DNA from 4 places in the Bacillus sp. NEAU-Y102 genome. Region 1 is predicted to be linked to each of the others. Evidence: riboswitches for the same ligand, from Rfam matches in the RefSeq annotation. Region 1 holds a riboswitch; each other region holds the start of a gene.
The links. Region 1 has a riboswitch for S-adenosylmethionine ahead of ACYFX0_RS25245 (methionine ABC transporter ATP-binding protein). Riboswitches for the same ligand answer to the same signal wherever they lie in the genome.
Positions count from the first base shown of each region.

Region 2: it holds a riboswitch for S-adenosylmethionine, as region 1 does, so the genes downstream of both, ACYFX0_RS29720 (ECF-type riboflavin transporter substrate-binding protein) here and ACYFX0_RS25245 (methionine ABC transporter ATP-binding protein) in region 1, are expected to answer to the same signal.
Region 3: it holds a riboswitch for S-adenosylmethionine, as region 1 does, so the genes downstream of both, metK (methionine adenosyltransferase) here and ACYFX0_RS25245 (methionine ABC transporter ATP-binding protein) in region 1, are expected to answer to the same signal.
Region 4: it holds a riboswitch for S-adenosylmethionine, as region 1 does, so the genes downstream of both, ACYFX0_RS00445 (M20 family metallopeptidase) here and ACYFX0_RS25245 (methionine ABC transporter ATP-binding protein) in region 1, are expected to answer to the same signal.

Region 1 is NZ_JBTWFK010000012.1:89,113-93,806, reverse strand. Features, by position in the region: gene metQ (methionine ABC transporter substrate-binding lipoprotein MetQ) at 1-276, opposite strand, end outside; gene metQ (methionine ABC transporter substrate-binding lipoprotein MetQ) at 348-1,160, opposite strand; gene ACYFX0_RS25250 (methionine ABC transporter permease) at 1,184-1,849, opposite strand; gene ACYFX0_RS25245 (methionine ABC transporter ATP-binding protein) at 1,842-2,867, opposite strand; SAM riboswitch class I at 3,046-3,153, opposite strand; gene ACYFX0_RS25240 (hypothetical protein) at 3,279-3,623, opposite strand; gene ACYFX0_RS25235 (thioredoxin family protein) at 3,776-4,084, opposite strand; gene ACYFX0_RS25230 (toprim domain-containing protein) at 4,088-4,432, opposite strand.
Region 2 is NZ_JBTWFK010000019.1:48,197-52,890, forward strand. Features, by position in the region: gene lepB (signal peptidase I) at 1-78, shown strand, start outside; gene ACYFX0_RS29710 (macrolide family glycosyltransferase) at 338-1,525, shown strand; gene ACYFX0_RS29715 (aspartate/glutamate racemase family protein) at 1,617-2,297, opposite strand; SAM riboswitch class I at 2,451-2,566, shown strand; gene ACYFX0_RS29720 (ECF-type riboflavin transporter substrate-binding protein) at 2,707-3,255, shown strand; gene ACYFX0_RS29725 (ABC transporter ATP-binding protein) at 3,266-4,694, shown strand, end outside.
Region 3 is NZ_JBTWFK010000003.1:434,077-438,770, reverse strand. Features, by position in the region: gene pckA (phosphoenolpyruvate carboxykinase (ATP)) at 1-1,001, opposite strand, end outside; SAM riboswitch class I at 1,230-1,351, shown strand; gene metK (methionine adenosyltransferase) at 1,521-2,720, shown strand; gene ACYFX0_RS11695 (hypothetical protein) at 2,762-2,941, opposite strand; gene ACYFX0_RS11690 (hypothetical protein) at 2,948-3,127, opposite strand; gene ACYFX0_RS11685 (MogA/MoaB family molybdenum cofactor biosynthesis protein) at 3,364-3,873, shown strand; gene ACYFX0_RS11680 (molybdenum cofactor guanylyltransferase) at 3,870-4,472, shown strand.
Region 4 is NZ_JBTWFK010000001.1:96,801-101,494, forward strand. Features, by position in the region: gene ACYFX0_RS00445 (M20 family metallopeptidase) at 334-1,539, opposite strand; SAM riboswitch class I at 1,628-1,729, opposite strand; gene ACYFX0_RS00450 (AAA domain-containing protein) at 1,805-4,114, opposite strand; gene ACYFX0_RS00455 (VOC family protein) at 4,226-4,618, shown strand.

The sequences.
Region 1 (4,694 bases):
TTCTTGAATTTCTTTATCTAAATAAGGAATGTGTTGGAAGTAGTTCGCATCAATTTCCTTATCCGCTAACGCTTTATTTGGCAGTACATAATCCTGGAACTTTTTAATCTCTAACTTAATGCCTTTTTTCTCTAAGATTGGCTGTGCTTTCTCTAAAATAACAGCGTGCGGCACGTTAGAAGCTCCAACAACAAGCTTATTCTCTTCTTTCCCTCCGCAAGCAGCTAATGTAAATACAGACAGCGCTGTAACAACTGACAATAGAATCTTTCTCATATGATGTCCCCTTCTCCCCTATAGTTATGTAGTTATAAAAAAGGCTGGCATACACCAGCCCTTTTCAGCAATTATTCTTTTACAGGAACAACTGCCCCTTTATATTCTTTATTAATGAAGTCTTCAATTTCTTTAGAATGTAATACTTCTACAAGAGCTTTAATCTCTTTCTTATCTTTATCGCCTTTACGAACAGCTACTATGTTTGCGTACGGTGAATCATTTCCTTCAATTGCAATTGCATCTTTTTCCGGATTTAACTTTGCATCAATTGCATAGTTAGAGTTAATTAAAACAGCGTCGCCTTCTTTATTGTTATACACTTGTGGCAATAAACCAGGCTCGATATCCGTTTTGAATTTTAGATTTTTCGGATTATCTGCAATATCTTTTGGAGTTGCTTTAACTGGATCTACCCCATCTTTAACTTTTAAAATACCTTCTTTTTGTAAAATTGCTAAACCACGTCCATGGTCAGCAACAGAATTACTCATAATAATTGTCGCTCCGTCCGGAAGTTCTTTTAAGCTCTTATATTTTTGAGAATATACACCAATTGGCTCTAAATGAATTTTCCCTGCTACTTCAAAGTCATACTTTTTATCTTTAATTTCTTTTTCTAAATACGGAATGTGCTGGAAGTAGTTTGCATCTAAATCCTTATCCGCTAACGATTTATTTGGCAACACGTAATCTTGGAATTTTTTCACTTCTAATTCAATTCCTTTTTTCTCAAGTAACGGTTTTGCCTTTTCTAAAATTTCAGCGTGCGGTACGTTAGAAGCACCAACAACAAGCTTCTTTTCATCTTTATCTTTCCCGCCACAAGCAGCTAAGCCAAAAATTGAAGTTGAAATAAGTGCTGTAAGTAATAATTTTTTCATTTGAAACATCCTCCCATTTTTTATTATCGTTTATCTATTCGAGTCGTTAAACTATCACCAATCCACTGAATTAAAAATACAACTAGTAATACACAAATTGTCGCAACGATTGTTACATCGTTATTTCCTCTTTGGAATCCTTCTAAGTAAGCAAGTGTTCCAAGGCCACCAGCACCAACAACTCCCGCCATTGCTGTATATCCTACTAAAGCAATTGTCGTAACCGTAATACCAGATACTAATGCTGGTAACGATTCTGGAATTAACACTTTCAAAATAATTGTGCTTGTTTTTGCTCCCATTGCTTTTGAAGCTTCAATTACACCTTTATCAATTTCGCGAAGTGCGATTTCAACCATTCTCGCGTAGAATGGTGCCGCTCCAATAATTAAAGCCGGCAGCGCTGCACTTGCTCCAAGAATTGTTCCAAGAAGAATCTTTGTGAATGGGATTAATAAAATAATTAAAATGATGAACGGTATAGAACGGAATATATTTACGAATGCTCCAATCACCGTATTAATTGATTTGTTTTCCCATAAATTATCTTTTGCTGTCATGAAGAGTAACAATCCTAAAATTAGTCCTAAAACAAATGTCGCAAGAGCTGCGATTGCCGTCATATATAACGTTTCACCCGTTGCTTCTAACATTTGATTCCAATCAACATTTGCGAGTAACTTATCCATGTGCAATCACCTCCAGCTCTACTTGATCTTGATGAATTCCTTCTATTGCTTGCTGGATCGCTGTTTCCTCACCATTTAAATGAACAACTAAACTACCGTAAGAACCGTTATTCGTTTGTGCGATATTTCCTTGCAAAATGCTAACTTCTATATCACTGCGTTGCATCAATCGTTGAAGCACTGGTCTTTCTACAGCCTCACCAATAAACTGCAAACGAATTACTTTTCCATCTGGATATTTTTCAATTAAACATTCAATCGTTTCATTTGTATCTTCAGAATCTGTTAACTGCTGTACAAATCGTTTCGTAATATCTTGCTTCGGATTACGGAATACATCAAGTACTGGACCCGTTTCTACAATCTTTCCTCTCTCCATTACCGCCACTCGATTACAAATCTTTCGAATTACGTGCATCTCATGTGTAATGAGTACAATTGTTAAACCAAGGCGCTTATTGATGTCTAATAGTAAATCCAAAATTTGATCTGTCGTTTCTGGATCAAGAGCCGACGTTGCTTCATCACATAAAAGTACTTGTGGGTTGTTAGCTAATGCTCTTGCAATCCCAACGCGTTGTTTTTGTCCCCCGCTCAGCTGAGATGGGTACGCGTCTCCTCTTCCTTCTAATCCGACAAGATGAATTAATTCATCAACACGTTTTCTTCTCTTCGTTTTATCAACACCTGCAATTTCAAGTGGAAACTCAATATTTTCACGTACAGTTCGTGACCAAAGTAAGTTGAAGTGTTGAAAAATCATTCCGATTTCTTGCCTTGCCTTACGAAGTTCACTTCCTGTAATTGTTGATATAACACGATTCGCAATTGTAATTTGGCCAGAAGTCGGTTTTTCTAACTGGTTAAACAATCTGATTAAAGAACTTTTCCCAGCGCCGCTATATCCGATAACACCAAATATTTCGCCTTTTTCTATTTTTAAATTGGCGTTATCTACAGCAGTGACATCACCGCTTTTTGCTTTATATATTTTCTTTACATTCTCTAATAGAATCATGATGTTCACCCCTTTTTTGTTTAGGTCGACTCCGCAATTTTTTATGTTTAATGCGTGTAGTCCACCGTTATCACTACTTTTATTATTTGAATGTCCTCCACATTCAAACAATAAAAAAACCTTTCTGCTTTAGAGAAGCAGAAAGGTTTATGTGCGTATATAACAACATTATCCCTCTCTCTCATCTCTCAAAGCATTTGCTTTGCAGGAATTGGCACCATTTCAACATAAGTTGACGGTTGCCGGGCTTCACAGGGCACAGTCCCTCCACCTCTCTTGATAAGAGAAATCAGATTCAATTTTCGTCTGATTTGTAATTTATGAAATTGTCTATATTTTATGAATTGAATTGTATCAATATCCAAACACCATGTCAACAGAAATTTTCGCAAAAAATGAACCTTCAGAATTTTAAGCACCTACTGACATCGGTTTACATATATGAAACATCGATTCGACTAATAGCATCGTTCGATACGTTCCCGAATATTGTACACGTCCATCGTTCATTAACATTTGCAATCGTACATTTCCATTAACCAATTGTTCTATATCCTTTTCGTCTAAGCAAATGATTTGTTCCGTTCCTCTTTCCTCATGTACCAGCTCTATATAATCTCTTGAAATTTGTAACGAACAACTTTCATCTCCCAAACGGAAATTAACAGTTTTTTCCTCTCGTCTTAAAAGCGGCTCTAAATGATATTGACCATTAGCGTAATTTACAAATGATTGAAGCAAAGAATATAATCTCACCCTAAATCACATCCTTCATATCACTTTCTATTACATACCATTCCCTCTCACTAAAGAGCAATCCTGTTATTTTCGCTCGACAAATACTGTATCCATCCTGCATCTCGACATATTTCCCAAGAAATATGTCGAGGCGGCAAAAATTTTGCCGCCTACTTTAATTCCGTATATAAATATTCAACCGAATGAAATGCGTATATCTTCTTCATCAGTGTCCCATTTTCAAAAACAAGTAAACAAGGTACACTTTCAATCCCATACTCTTTTGCTAAATGTGGAGCATAATTTAAATCTAACATCCCAATTTTCAACTCTTCAATTGTCATCTCAACGACTGTTAACATCTTTTTTGCTAATTGGCATGTTCCACACATTGGAGTATATACATATAACACTGTTTTTTCTTCGTTCTCTATTAGGGATGTAGCTTCGGCTCCTGTCCAATCAATCACTTCTATCATTCCTTACCGTAAATATTCTGTATAAACGTCAATGTCGGCTCCCCATAATACATTTGCTAAGTGTGTAGATGGCGCAGTTGCCACTTCTCGGTACGAGCGATCAATATAGATATGCTCGGCTTGCGGAAATTCTTTTCGAAATTGTTTCCTTAACTTTTCTCCAGCATCATCAGCATCTACTAGCACATACACTTCCTTATCAAAAAACTGATCAACGAGCTCATCCATTTTCGATAAACCAATTGTACCATTTGTACAAACAATTTCCACCGGTTCACGAATAATAGATTCAATCTTTCTTCTATCTGATGTACCTTCTACAATAATGACTTTTTCTACATAAATCATATGTCATCACCCGATCACCATATACTATATAACCTTGAACTTAGTATATAGTATATTCGTTATTTTCATGTTGTTTCCTGTTTATTTTTGCAAAAGAAAAGCGAAACCGACTGTTTAGCCCTGTTGGCTAAGGTTCTTCCGTACAGAAGACGCTTTTTGTCTTCTCGTGCGGAAGGTTCTTAGACATGAAGGGCTAGGAGGTGGAGCTAGACAATGAAAAGCGCAAGCGGCTCGTTCAGATTGTGAGGGGGGATGGAGCTTC
Region 2 (4,694 bases), on a different contig from region 1:
CTTATTGATGAGTCAAATATAATAGGTAAAGTAGAAATGGTATTTTATCCATTTGATCATATAAAATGGATAAAATAATTCTATTAACTATTCACGTTTTATAAAATAAATCATATATTGATAGCATAGGACAAGCAGAGAAGCTTGTTCTAACCTCACAGAACACTCCTTATCACGGTTAGGCATCTACATAGGTAGATGCTTTTTTTATGTTGATGACTGAAAATTATTTATCAACATAATGTAGCAAGCATTTTAGGACTATTAGGGGACGATTACATGTACAAATAACAGTATGCTTTAATTAAAACAGTGAAATGTAAGGAGTGAGGAATAAGTGCTAAATATTTTAGTAGTTAATTTTCCAGCAGAGGGACATGTAAACCCTACATTAAATTTAGTGAAAGCCTTTACTGAACGAGGGGATAACGTACATTATATTACAACTGCAAACTTTAAAGATAGGATTGAAGATTTAGGAGCTACTGTACATACACATCCGGATCTATTAAAGGAGATTTCTATTGATGCTGAAACCTCATCTGGGTTAAATGCTTTCTTTCATGTGCATGTTCAAACTTCTTTATATATATTAGAAATTACGAAACAATTAAGTGAAAGCATAAATTTTGATTTCGTAATTTATGATATATTTGGTGCGGGAGAGTTAGTAAAGGAGTATTTACAAGTTCCAGGTGTAGTGTCCTCGCCTATATTTTTAATTCCTTCAGAGTTTTTGAAGACATTACCTTTTCATCCAAATGCAGATATACCATTCCAACCAGAGGAGATCTCTGAAAAATTACTAAACCAGATGGAACATGAATTTGGAGTAAAACCAAAGAATAATCTTCAATTTATGAATAATAAGGGTGATGTTTGTCTCGTATACACAAGTCGTTATTTCCAACCTAATAGCGAATCGTTCGGAGAAAATAACATTTTTATTGGACCGAGTATTTCAAAGCGTAAAACAAATATAAAGTTTCCACTGGAATCACTTAAAGAGAAGAAAGTTATTTATATTTCAATGGGAACACTGCTTGAAGGACTCGAACCATTCTTTAATACTTGTATTGATACTTTTTCAGATTTTGATGGGATAGTTGTAATGGCAATTGGTGATAGAAATGATATTTCTAAAATTAAGAAAGCACCAGATAATTTTATAATTGCTCCATACGTACCTCAATCAGAAATATTAAATGAAGCGGATGTTTTTATTACACATGGCGGCATGAATAGCGTACACGATGCCATTCATTATAATGTCCCATTTGTAATAATACCGCATGATAAAGATCAGCCTATGATAGCGCAAAGATTAACTGAACTGGAAGCAGCGCGTAGACTATTGAAAGAACATGTTAATGTGCACACTTTAAAAGAGGCTGTAACAGATGTTCTTTCAAACGAAAAGTATAAGCATGGTATACGAAAACTTAATGATAGCTTTTTAGAATGTGGTGGTTCAAAAGAAGTAATTGCAGTTATTGAATCTCTTTTAAATAAAGTGAAACTTTAATCGTTGGGGGTTTTACTGCCCGTAAATAGCGGGGGAAATAGTCGTAACTATATACAAGCATAGAGGTTCGTACCTTTATGCTTGTATATTCTTATCCAGCAAATTGCACAGCAGTATTTGCATGTAAAAAAGCAGTATCAAAAACGGGAACAGTAAGATCATTTTGGGAGATGAGTAAAGGTATTTCAGTACAGCCTAATAGTATACCTTCAGCGCCGTTTTGAATTAATGACTTTGTAATTTGTAATAGCTTTTCTTTAGATGCTTCTGAAATGATCCCTTTACTTAATTCATCTAATATGACATGATGGATAACTGTTCTTTCCTCTTCATTTGGGATAATTGTCTCAATGTTATATTTCGCTAATCGTGATTTATAGAAATCTTGCTCCATCGTTTGTTTTGTTCCTAATAGTCCGATACGTTTTATATTTTGTTTTACCATTTCTTTAGCACTTACATCGCCAATGTGAAGAAACGGGATAGAGATTGCTTGTTCTACTTCTTCGGCAAATAGATGTACAGTATTTGAACACATTAATAAACAGTCAGCCCCAGATTTTTCAACCTTCTTTGCAACCGTGACTAGTTCATTTTTTACTTCTTCATATTGATGGTTTTGTAATAAAGTAGTTACTTCTCCAAAGTCCATACTATATAAAACTAGCTTCGCATTTTGATCGTATTGAGAGAGTGTAAGTGTATTAATATGTTTATAGTATAATGATGTAGATTCCCAACTTAATCCCCCAATTAAACCAATAACTTTCATAATGCATTCCTCCCGAAACGATTTTGAATTTATTATTTCATAATTCCGATAAGAATACAATGATTTAAATGTACTATTTAACGAAAAATAAAAATAGTTAGAAAAGTATTGAAATTTATGCTTTTTAGTGCCATAATACGAATTACAAATTAATACTTATCCAGAGAGGTGGAGGGAACGGCCCTAAGAAACCTCAGCAACCCCTATGCAATTTTATAGGAAGGTGCTAATTCCGCAGAGGACACGATGTGTTTTTTGAAAGATAAGAGGATTCTTGAACGTGAAAGAAAATGACCTCTTATGTAAGAGGTCATTTTTTTGTTGTATAGAAAGGAAGTGTCGATGCATAATTCATTTTTAAAATAAATATAGAATAATAAAAGTTGACCAATATGAGAGGGGAATTGTAATGAATAAATTATCAACAAAGTTAGTAGTAGCAATCGGGATTGGAGCAGCCTTATACGGGATATTAGGACTTTGGGGATTTTCTATTGCACCGAATACATTTATTAAACCAGCATTAGCTATATTAACTGTTTTTGGAGCATTATTTGGTCCAGTGGCAGGACTCTTAATCGGACTTATCGGTCATACCGTAACAGATACGATTGCTGGCTGGGGGATTTGGTGGGGCTGGGTTATTAGTTCAGGGATTATTGGTTTTTCAATGGGTCTTATTCAAAAAAGAGTTGGTTTTAGTGTGAAAAACGGGTCATTTAACAAGGGAGATATTTCTTATTTGGCAATTACTGGGTTAGTTGGTATTGTCATTGCTATTATATTTGCTGGGGCATTCGATATTATTGTGATGGGAGAACCATTTGACAAAATTGTTATACAAGTATTAGGAGCAACAATTTCCGATGTTATCGTATTCTTAGTTCTTGGATTGCCACTTACAATTGGCTTGGCGAAATCCAATAAGAAACATGCACATTTAAAAATTGAAAAGTAGGGATGTTAACATGCAACCAATTATTTCGTTTGAACAATTCACCTTTCAATACGGGCATGCTGCGCAGCCTACTTTAAGTGATATTACCTTTCATATATACCCTGGGGAAAAAGTGCTAATTGCTGGACGAAGTGGTTCAGGAAAGTCGACATTAGCTCATTGTATCAATGGGCTAATTCCATTTTCTTATGAAGGGATTAGTACAGGTAACGTATTAATTGCCGGTAAAGATCCGAGGGAAGGCAGTATTTTTGAACAGAGTAAACATGTGGGAACAATTTTGCAAGATCAAGATGCTCAATTTATTGGTCTGACAGTAGAAGAAGATGTAGCTTTTTATTTAGAAAATGAATGTGTAAATCAAGAGGATATGAAAAAGATTGTTTCGGACTCATTAAGAAAGGTGAAGATGCATACGTTTCATAAACAAAGTCCACATGAATTATCAGGAGGTCAAAAGCAAACAGTTTCTCTTGCTGGTTTATTAACAACAAATGCGGATATATTATTGTTCGATGAACCGTTAGCGAACTTAGATCCGCTAAGCGCATTACATACGATAGAACTTATGAAAGATATACATGAGCAATATAATAAAACGATTGTTATTATCGAACATAGGATAGAAGAAATTTTAAAGCTGGATTTAGACAAAGTTATATTAATTGATGAAGGTAAAGTCATTGCAATAGGAACACCAAAAGAAATCTTAGCGTCAAATATATTACCATGTATTGGCTTAAGAGAGCCTATTTACATCGAAGCATTAAAGAGATTACATTTTGATAGTAATAATGACGTAATATATCCAATGGAAAACCTTCAAAAGGAAAAGGTAAGCAACGTTATAAGAGAGTGGATGGAGAAACAAGTCATATTAAAAGGTAATACTAAAAACAAGGAATTACTTAAAGTGGAGAATTTATCATTTTCATACCCTAATAAACAAAAAGTATTAGAAAATGTAAACCTTTCAATATATGAAGGAGAAATTGTGGCACTGTTGGGACATAATGGAGCAGGGAAATCAACATTAGCTCATAGTCTTATAGGCATAAACAAAATGAAAAATGGGGAAATCTTGTTAGAAGGTGAAGATATTAGTTCTTGGTCTATTCGTAAACGTGGGGAAACCATATCTTACGTGATGCAAAATCCAAATCATATGATTACACAGCCCACTGTTTTTGAAGAAGTTTCATTTACATTAAAATTAAATAATTTTTCTAAGGAAGAAATTAAGAATAGAGTAGAAGAAACTTTAAAAATTTGTGGTTTATATCCATTTCGTAATTGGCCAATTCAAGCGCTAAGCTATGGGCAAAAAAAGAGAGTAACAATCGCATCTGTATTAACAATAGATCCCAAGCTTATCATATTAGATGAACCGACAGCGGGACAAGATTATTATCATTATAAACAATTTATGTCGTTTATTA
Region 3 (4,694 bases), on a different contig from region 1:
CTTGGCAGTACGATATTGTCGATCGCATGCATAGGGTATGCAGCACGAGTATTTTCTGTTAAAGTAGTATCGTTGTAGTCTGCGATACGCGTTTGGTTATTAATGATAACGTTTTCTAAAACAGATCCGAATTTGATTGCATCGAAAATTTGTGGTTCTTTCTCGTGAGAAAGGTTTACACATTTTGCATAGCAACCGCCTTCAATATTGAATACACCGTTATCAGACCAACCGTGCTCATCATCACCGATTAATTTACGGTTTGGATCAGCAGATAAGGTTGTTTTACCTGTTCCAGATAAACCGAAGAATAGTGCTACGTCACCTTCTTCACCTACGTTTGCAGAGCAATGCATAGAAAGAATATCTTGTTCAGGTAGTAAGAAGTTCATAATAGAGAAGATTGATTTTTTCATTTCTCCAGCGTATTCTGTACCACCAATTAGTACAATACGTTTTTCGAATGAAACCATAATGAATGCTTCAGAGTTTGTACCGTCAACAGCTGGATCAGCTTTGAAATTCGGTGCAGAAACAATTGTGAACCCTGACTCATGAGTTGTTAATTCTTCTTCAGTTGGACGAATGAATAATTGATGTACAAATAAATTGTGCCATGCATATTCATTAATAACTTGAATTGGTAGGCGGTAATTGCGGTCAGCGCCTGCAAATCCTTTGAAGACGAATAACTCTTCTTTTTCTTTTAAGTATTCTAAAACTTTAGTATATAATTTATTAAAATGTTCTTCAGAAATCGGTTGGTTCACAGCTCCCCAAGCAATTTTGTCAGCAACCGATGCTTCTTTCACAATAAATTTATCTTTAGGAGAACGTCCTGTATATTTTCCTGTTGAAGCAGAAACGGCACCAGTAGAAGTTAATTTCCCTTCATTTCGCATTAATACTTTTTCCACTAATTGCGGAACACTTAGTTGAATCTGTGCATTGCTTCCGTTCAATAATTCGTGTAAACCAATTTGGACATTCACAGTACTCATATTTATATACCATCCTTTTCATTTAATGAAATATTTCTCGTAATCCCCAACAATAGTATAACACAATTATATAAATAATGTATACTATTTATTTCTTTTTGTTTGTGTGAATGTATTATTTCCCTATTAATATTTCATTTTAGGCGTATTGAGAAAAACTTTCAGGAAAATGTGAATATTAATTGACAAATGAATATCATTTCTTTAGTATAGGTTGGGACGGATACTCTCTTATCCCGAGCTGGCGGAGGGACAGGCCCGATGAAGCCCAGCAACCTCACTTGTATTGATAAATGCAGGTGAATAGGTGCTAAAACCTGTGCGAGGCTACAGGTCTCGAACGATAAGAGCGAAGGGCAAAAAGCAGTATGCAAGTAGCAAATTAAACCTTTCCTCTATGTAAAGTAGGAAAGGTTTTTCTGTATGCTTGTGTGGGAGAATAAATGTATGTCGCAGTTTGTGGCAAATTAAGGATGAGTTCCGTACAATATATACAATTACTGTAGGGAGGTTTACCACATGACAAAAAAACGTCATCTGTTCACATCTGAGTCTGTAACTGAAGGACATCCAGATAAAATTTGTGACCAAATTTCTGATTCAATTTTAGATGCGATCTTATCAAAAGACGCAAATGCACGTGTAGCTTGTGAAACAACTGTAACAACTGGTTTAGTATTGGTAGCGGGGGAAATTACGACTTCTACTTACGTAGATATTCCGAAAATCGTTCGTGAAACAATTCAAGGCATTGGTTACACACGCGCAAAATACGGATTCGATGCAGAAACTTGTGCTGTTTTAACATCTATCGATGAGCAGTCTGCTGACATCGCTATGGGTGTTGACCAAGCGCTAGAAGCACGCGAAGGTCAAATGACTGACGCTGAGATTGAGGCAATTGGTGCAGGAGACCAAGGTTTAATGTTTGGTTTTGCATGTAATGAAACACAAGAATTAATGCCACTTCCAATCTCGCTTGCTCACAAATTAGCTCGCCGTTTAACTGAAGTACGTAAAGATGATACATTGTCATACTTACGTCCAGATGGAAAAACGCAAGTTACAGTTGAGTATGATGAAAATGGTAAACCAGTACGTGTTGATACTATCGTAATTTCTACACAACATCACCCAGATGTTACATGGGAAGAAATCGATCGCGACTTAAAAGAGCACGTAATTAAAGCTGTAGTACCAGCAGAATTAATGGATGGAGAAACGAAATTCTTCATTAATCCAACTGGCCGCTTCGTAATTGGTGGACCACAAGGTGATGCTGGTTTAACAGGACGTAAAATCATCGTTGATACTTACGGTGGATATGCTCGCCATGGCGGCGGTGCATTCTCTGGTAAAGATGCAACAAAAGTTGACCGTTCAGCAGCATATGCAGCTCGTTATGTTGCGAAAAACATCGTAGCAGCTGGTCTTGCTGACAAAGCAGAAGTACAACTTGCATACGCAATCGGTGTAGCACAACCAGTATCAATTTCAGTTGATACATTCGGCACAGGTAAAGTATCTGAAGACGTACTAGTAGAACTAGTTCGTAACAACTTCGATCTTCGCCCAGCTGGTATTATTAAAATGCTAGACTTACGTCGCCCAATTTACAAACAAACAGCAGCTTACGGCCACTTCGGACGTACTGATGTAGATCTTTCATGGGAACGTACAGACAAAGCTGCAGCTTTAAAAGAGCAAGCTGGTCTATAATATATGAAAAAAAGCTTTGCGCGGTGAGCGCAAAGCTTTTTTTATTTCGTTTTACTTACAATTTGAATACATGAACTACAATATACTTCTCCATCTAGCTCAATATACTTTTTCATATTAGTCATGCCACTTGCTGGAAATGGCATATGAATCCAAGCCTTTTCATACGTTTGTATTTCCTTTTTATATGATTTACAAAGGGTGGGTTTCTTCTGGAACATATGTAATCAACCGTTCATTTGACGTGCTTTACCTGCGCAAAAGGCACTGCTTAGTAAAAATAGTGTCGCGAATATAATGCTTACTAATGTAGCGTATGGAATTGCGCCTTTTAAGGAAAAGCCGACAGTGATTGAAGCGACGAATAAGAGGATGAATGTTGTTGTTAATTTTTTATAAAGTTCCATACTATGTAGACCTCCAATTTATTTTTTAGTACAAGTTTTAAAATTGAATTCTATTATGTAGAAAATATAAAGAGTAACTAAAGATGTGTAGTCTAGGAGTATAAGAAAGTGCACTTTCCTTTTTGTGGATTAGTATACTTATATTGTATCATGGCGCATGATTGGCTTCATACATAATTGTGTAAAGATATGTATGATAAAATGAAGAAAAGTCTTTAAGAAAGGAAAGATAAAAAATGAGTGTAACTGAACATAAAAAACAAGCTCCAAAAGAAGTGCGTTGCAAGATTGTTACGATTTCCGATACACGTACGGAAGAAACGGATAAGAGCGGACAACTATTACATGAATTGTTAAAAGAAGCGGGCCATACAGTAACCTCTTATGAAATTGTAAAAGATGATAAAGAAAGTATTCAGCAAGCAGTGTTAGCTGGTTATCATAAGGAAGATGTAGATGTTGTATTAACAAATGGCGGTACTGGTATTACGAAGCGTGATGTAACAATTGAAGCAGTGTCAGCTCTATTAGATAAAGAGATTGTCGGGTTTGGTGAGTTGTTCCGCATGATTAGTTATTTAGAAGATATCGGAAGCAGCGCAATGTTAAGTAGAGCGATTGGGGGTACAATTGGGCGCAAAGTAGTTTTCTCGATGCCAGGATCGAGCGGGGCGGTTCGCCTTGCGATGAATAAATTAATTTTACCGGAATTAGGCCATATTACATTTGAGCTACATCGCCAATGAGTAGGTGGGCTGGAATTGTATTAGCGGGCGGTATGTCGAGTAGATTTGGTGAGCCGAAAGCGTTAGCGAGCTGGCAAGGTAGTACTTTTATTGAGCATATTTTGAAAGAGATGACAAGTGCGCTCCAAGAAGTTGTAGTCATTAGTCATTCTGATATAAAAGAGCGAGTAGAGCAATTCGTACAAGTTCCTGTTATAGAAGATATCCCGCACTATAAAGGGAATGGACCGCTGGCCGGTATTGTATCAGGAATGGAATACATAGAAGCAGATTGGTATGCTATTATGCCTTGCGATGCGCCAAATGTTTCGCATGAATGGTTTACCATTTTACTGGAGCAAACGAGCAATGAATATGATGCAGTTGTACCTATTATTAATGGAAGAAAACAGCCGCTACTTGCAGCGTATCATAACCGCGTGAAAGAAAAGATTTATGCTTTACTTCAGGAAGAGAAAAGAAGTATGGGGCAGCTTTTATCACAATGTAATGTGAAGTATGTTGCTGGAGAAGATGTACAAGCGAATACAGATTGGTTTATAAATGTAAATACAAAAGAAGAATATGTGCAGGCTCAAAAAGACCTTTCAAATGAATGAAAGGTTTTTTGATATACAGAATTGGGGAACAATTGCTGTATAAAGGTATGTGAGTAAGTTGATTTTAAGGGGAATTCTTAAAATCATTATACAGCAAAAACACTGTATAACCATATATTAATTTTTATGGGTTTTTATTACAAGTCTGTTTAGTTATGTTTATTTTTGCTATAATGAATATGGAAATAAATGATATTTCACCTTATGTATCATTCATTCAAC
Region 4 (4,694 bases), on a different contig from region 1:
TTAACTTTTCAAATATTCACTATACATTTTATAAACTGTCAGTCCAAGGGAAATATAATAACATAAAGTGAATTTATTTTACAAATTAATATAGAAATATAAATTTTAATTACAACACATTCTCTAGTTATTATCCTTTAATGCAATTCGAACTCACAGATCACCGTTACTATTAAACTAGACTAGACCAGATCCAAGATATCAATAAAGAAATTCATCCTCAAAATTAATGAAGAAACAAATGATTCATAAATAGAAAAGAACATTGATTTTTTTCAATGTTCTTTTCTATTATTTCTGCATATGAATTAGATTTATATTCGAAAAAGTGCCTTACCCCTGATTCCTCTGCACCTCTCTAAACTCCTCCTTCACCTTCTCTAACAACCCTTCTTCCGTAATTAATCGATACGCCGTATTTGCTAATGCTTTTGCCGATGTAATTAATGCTTTATCTCCAAGTTCTGAACGTGCTGCTTCTCTAAATTCATTCGTATGTGCAATTAAGTCATCTGGTCCGATTTTAATGTACGGATGAATTGTCGGTACGACTTGACTTACGTTTCCTGCGTCGGTTGAACCGATCCCTACTCTTTCTTTACGATTTACCTCTTCACCTAATAGTTCTAATTCTTCCGCTACGATATCGTTATATGTTTTTGTTACGAGTAATTCATCGATTTCATTTTGGAATTGATGAATTTTTACTTTTGCACCTGTTGCTAACGCTGCTCCCTCAGCAATGTTTCTTACTTTTTCTGTTACTTCTGCACATCTTTTTCGCGTTGCTGCGCGGATGAAGAACCTTGCCGCGGCGTAGTCAGGAATAATGTTAGGTGCTTTTCCGCCTTCTGTAATAACGCCATGAATTTTCACGTCTGACGGAAGTTGTTGGCGAAGTGCGTTAATACTGTTATAGAGCTGAATAACCGCATCTAATGCATTAATCCCTTCTTCTGGTGAGGCTGCAGCGTGAGCTGTTTTTCCGTAAAAATGAAAATCAAGTGGATCGACTGCTAATGAAGGACTCGTTGTCGCTGTCTTTGCGCTCGGATGAATCATAAGCGCCGCATCAATGTCTTTAAATAAACCTGCCTTTACATAACTTGATTTCGCGCTACCATTTGGCCCGCCTTCTTCTGCTGGTGTACCAAACACGACAACTTCCCCGCCAATTTCTTCAAGCGTTTCTGATAATGCGATTGCTGCTGCAACGCTAATTGTGCCAATTAAATTGTGACCACACGCATGACCTAGTCCTGGTAAAGCGTCATACTCCGCTAAAAATGCAATGACTGGTCCTTGTTTTCCTGAACTTTTTCGCGCGATAAAACCTGTTTCATGTCCAGCTATATTGTGTTGCAGCTGAAATCCTGCACTACCTAGTAATAAGCTTAACGTTCTGGATGCGTAAAACTCTTGGTTTCCAATCTCCGGATTCGCATGAATATCATGACTTGTTTCTATGTACTTTTCCTTATTTCTTTCGATACTCTCTTCAATTGTTTTTCTTTGTGACGTTACTCCTGTCGCTCCCATTGTTCTTCCTCCTTTTATTTTCACGTAAAAAAGCCTCTTTCTAAAAGATAGAAAGAGGCTTCTGTATATACAATCAAAATGAGCTTCTTTCTTATCTTTCAAGTTACCTTGCTGGAATTGGCACAGTATTCATAACGAATCCGCTGCCGAGGTATCATAGGGCCAGTCCCTCCACCTCTCGCGATAAGAATTTTCATAAAATTATATTAAATTACATTCATTCTAAGTTCATTCCAAATAAAAGTCAAGGAATTCCTATCCGAATTTACCGAATATCTAAAAATCCTTTTAATACACCAATTGTTTCTGGCGCTTGCAGTCTGGCACATACGTACGGAAATTCTGTACTACCTTCAAACATCATTTGAGATGTAAGCGGTGCGCCTGCCCAGAAGATTTCATCATCAATTACGATAAACGGGAATGCTTTATTTTGTCTTTGTAACTTTACATTTTTCAGTGGAACTGGTCCATCACTATAAACTGTTATCTGTGCATTTGTACGCATTAACGCTTGCCATACTCGCTTATCCACTTGTTTTGTACTTGGAAGTGAAATAATAATTTTTCGTTTTGCGGCTAAAATATCTTTTAATAACCCTTTCGGCTCTTCAAGATTCATTTCCATAAACCAGCGTAAACGTTTCGAAATTTTCCGTTCCCACAATTGTCTTGATGTCGTGCGATCATACACATCTCCATGACGTTCTATATGAGCTGTTAATTGTGATAACGCTTGTTTTCTCGAAAGGTTTTTACGCATATAATGGCAATCTGATAATTGAATGAACTTCCCTCTCGCTCTTGTCACTGCTACATTGACGAGGCGATGGTTTTTGTGATCAAAGAATAATACGCCAGGTCGTTCTTGCGGATAACTGTCAACCGTATCAAAGATCATCATATCTCTTTCAGAACCTTGGAACTTATGAACTGTCGCCGCTAAAACTGGTATGTTTTGATATTTCGTTCTCTGCAACATTTCTCTAATACACGTTGATAAAAAGCGTGACTGCGCCCTGTAAGGTGTCACAACACCAATCGACTGAACACCGTCTAACAATCCGATTAACATCATTTGCATCGCTACTAAACCAGACATAATGTTAAAACGTGAACCAGAAGCCGCATCTTTTAACGAAAAAGCTCCCATTTTGCTCGTATCAAATAAAACACTCGCTTCATTTGCGAACGGCTGCAATTGCGCAAGTTCTTTACGCTCTGAAACAGACGGATGATCGTATACTCTATTTTTATAAATAAACGAATTCGTAAACTTCGATATATCCGCATGCATACGTCTTTGTTCCTGCAACATAAATAGGTTCGGATGTGCTTCTGATTTATTAACAGACTCAACAATCCCAGCATGGTAAAACATATCTTCCCCAAGCCATTTGCGAACAAGTTCATGGTTCGCCATCGCAATTGGAGGTAATTGTAAAAAGTCGCCACAAACAACGATACGTTTTCCAAGTGAAGCAGCTAATGCGATTTGCGGAACGAACGCCATACTCACTTCATCTACGACAACTAAATCAAATGTACGCTCATAAATTAGCGCATCAATTGCACATTTTGATAGAGTTGCACCAATTACTTTCGCATTTTCAATATATTCTTTTTCTACTTCTTTAATTTTCGCTTTTTGCTTTCGAAGATCACTTTCAATCTCTTGTATACGCTTCTTATCAGCAGAAGTCGCTTTATATGATAAAATCTTTTCACGAAGATCTTGTCGTGTTTCTTCTAAATAGAGTCTTTCTTCTCCCCAAGATCCGTTCGTCGTTTCAACTAGCTTCGACGTAAGTAATGTTTCATGATTTCGTATATGTTCATGTTGACTATAACCGTAACGAACAATTTCGCCAGGTGTCCATTTCTTTTTCTTCTCAATTTGTTTCGTTACTTCGCTCATTAATACGTCCACTGCCGCATTACTATGAGCTAACACAAGTACCGATTTTCCTTTTTGGTAATGAGCCGAAATAATACGTGATAAATTGTACGACTTCCCTGTTCCAGGCGGTCCCCATACGTACGTTGTCGGATTGTAAAACGAACGATATGCTAGTTCATTTTTCGGATTTTTCATCTTCTCAATATGCTTCGGACTGCTCGTCCCATCAACGAGACGCTTTATACGATTACGTTTTAGCTTATCTTTACGTGCTTCTTTCAATCGCTCTTGCAGTTGCTCTAAAAGTTGCCACGGTTCACTGTATAAAACCGCTTCTCTTATTTCACCTTGTATATAATCATTTAATTTCAATTCTATTTCTAATCCATGTACAGATAATACTTCTCCTGTCGCTTCCTCACCATCGAACTCAATTCGAATTGGTGAACCTTCAGGTAAACTTACTTCCGAAATAAGCTGAAATACATACACTGTATTCTCATAATCTGTATATAAAAAACGACCGTTCATGATAGAAATTTTACTACCACCTATCGTTTTCCAATGTTTAATTTCATATGCTAATGCATAATGCCACTCTTTCATCGTTTCCGATAATGAAGGAGTTTGAGTAGGTATATTCATCGTATAATCTCCTTCCTTCTCCCCAAACATACTTTCTCACTATACCATACAACACGCTTAAATTTGTAAGGTTTTTATCTTGCTTATTTTCTTAATTTTCAATAATATATTGTATATAATTTTCAGAAAGAAGGAATCTACATGCCAGTTAGAAGAATTGAACACGTAGGACTTATGGTTGCAAACTTAGAAACATCTATTACTTTTTATGAAAAAGTAGTTGGCTTACAGCTCATTAAGCGAATGGGACACCCAAACCCAGACTTAAAACTCGCTTTTTTAGGTGTAGAAGAATCGAAGGAAACGATACTTGAATTAATTGAAGGCTACAATTCTTCTCTTCCGGCAGAAGGAAAAGTACATCACATTTGCTTTAAGGTAGATTCATTAGAAGAAGAAATCACAAGACTAAAGAAACACACAGTAACCTTTTTACTAGGAGAAGAAGTCGAAACATTACCAGATGGAACACGTTACATATTCTTCGCTGGTCCTGATGGAGAGTGGATTGAGTTTTTTGAGACGGAGAGATAAAGCAAACCTTTATTTTGCGGGATAGAAAAGGAGCCGGAATTACGGTCCTTGTTTTTAACCAGTAACAATGAAACAT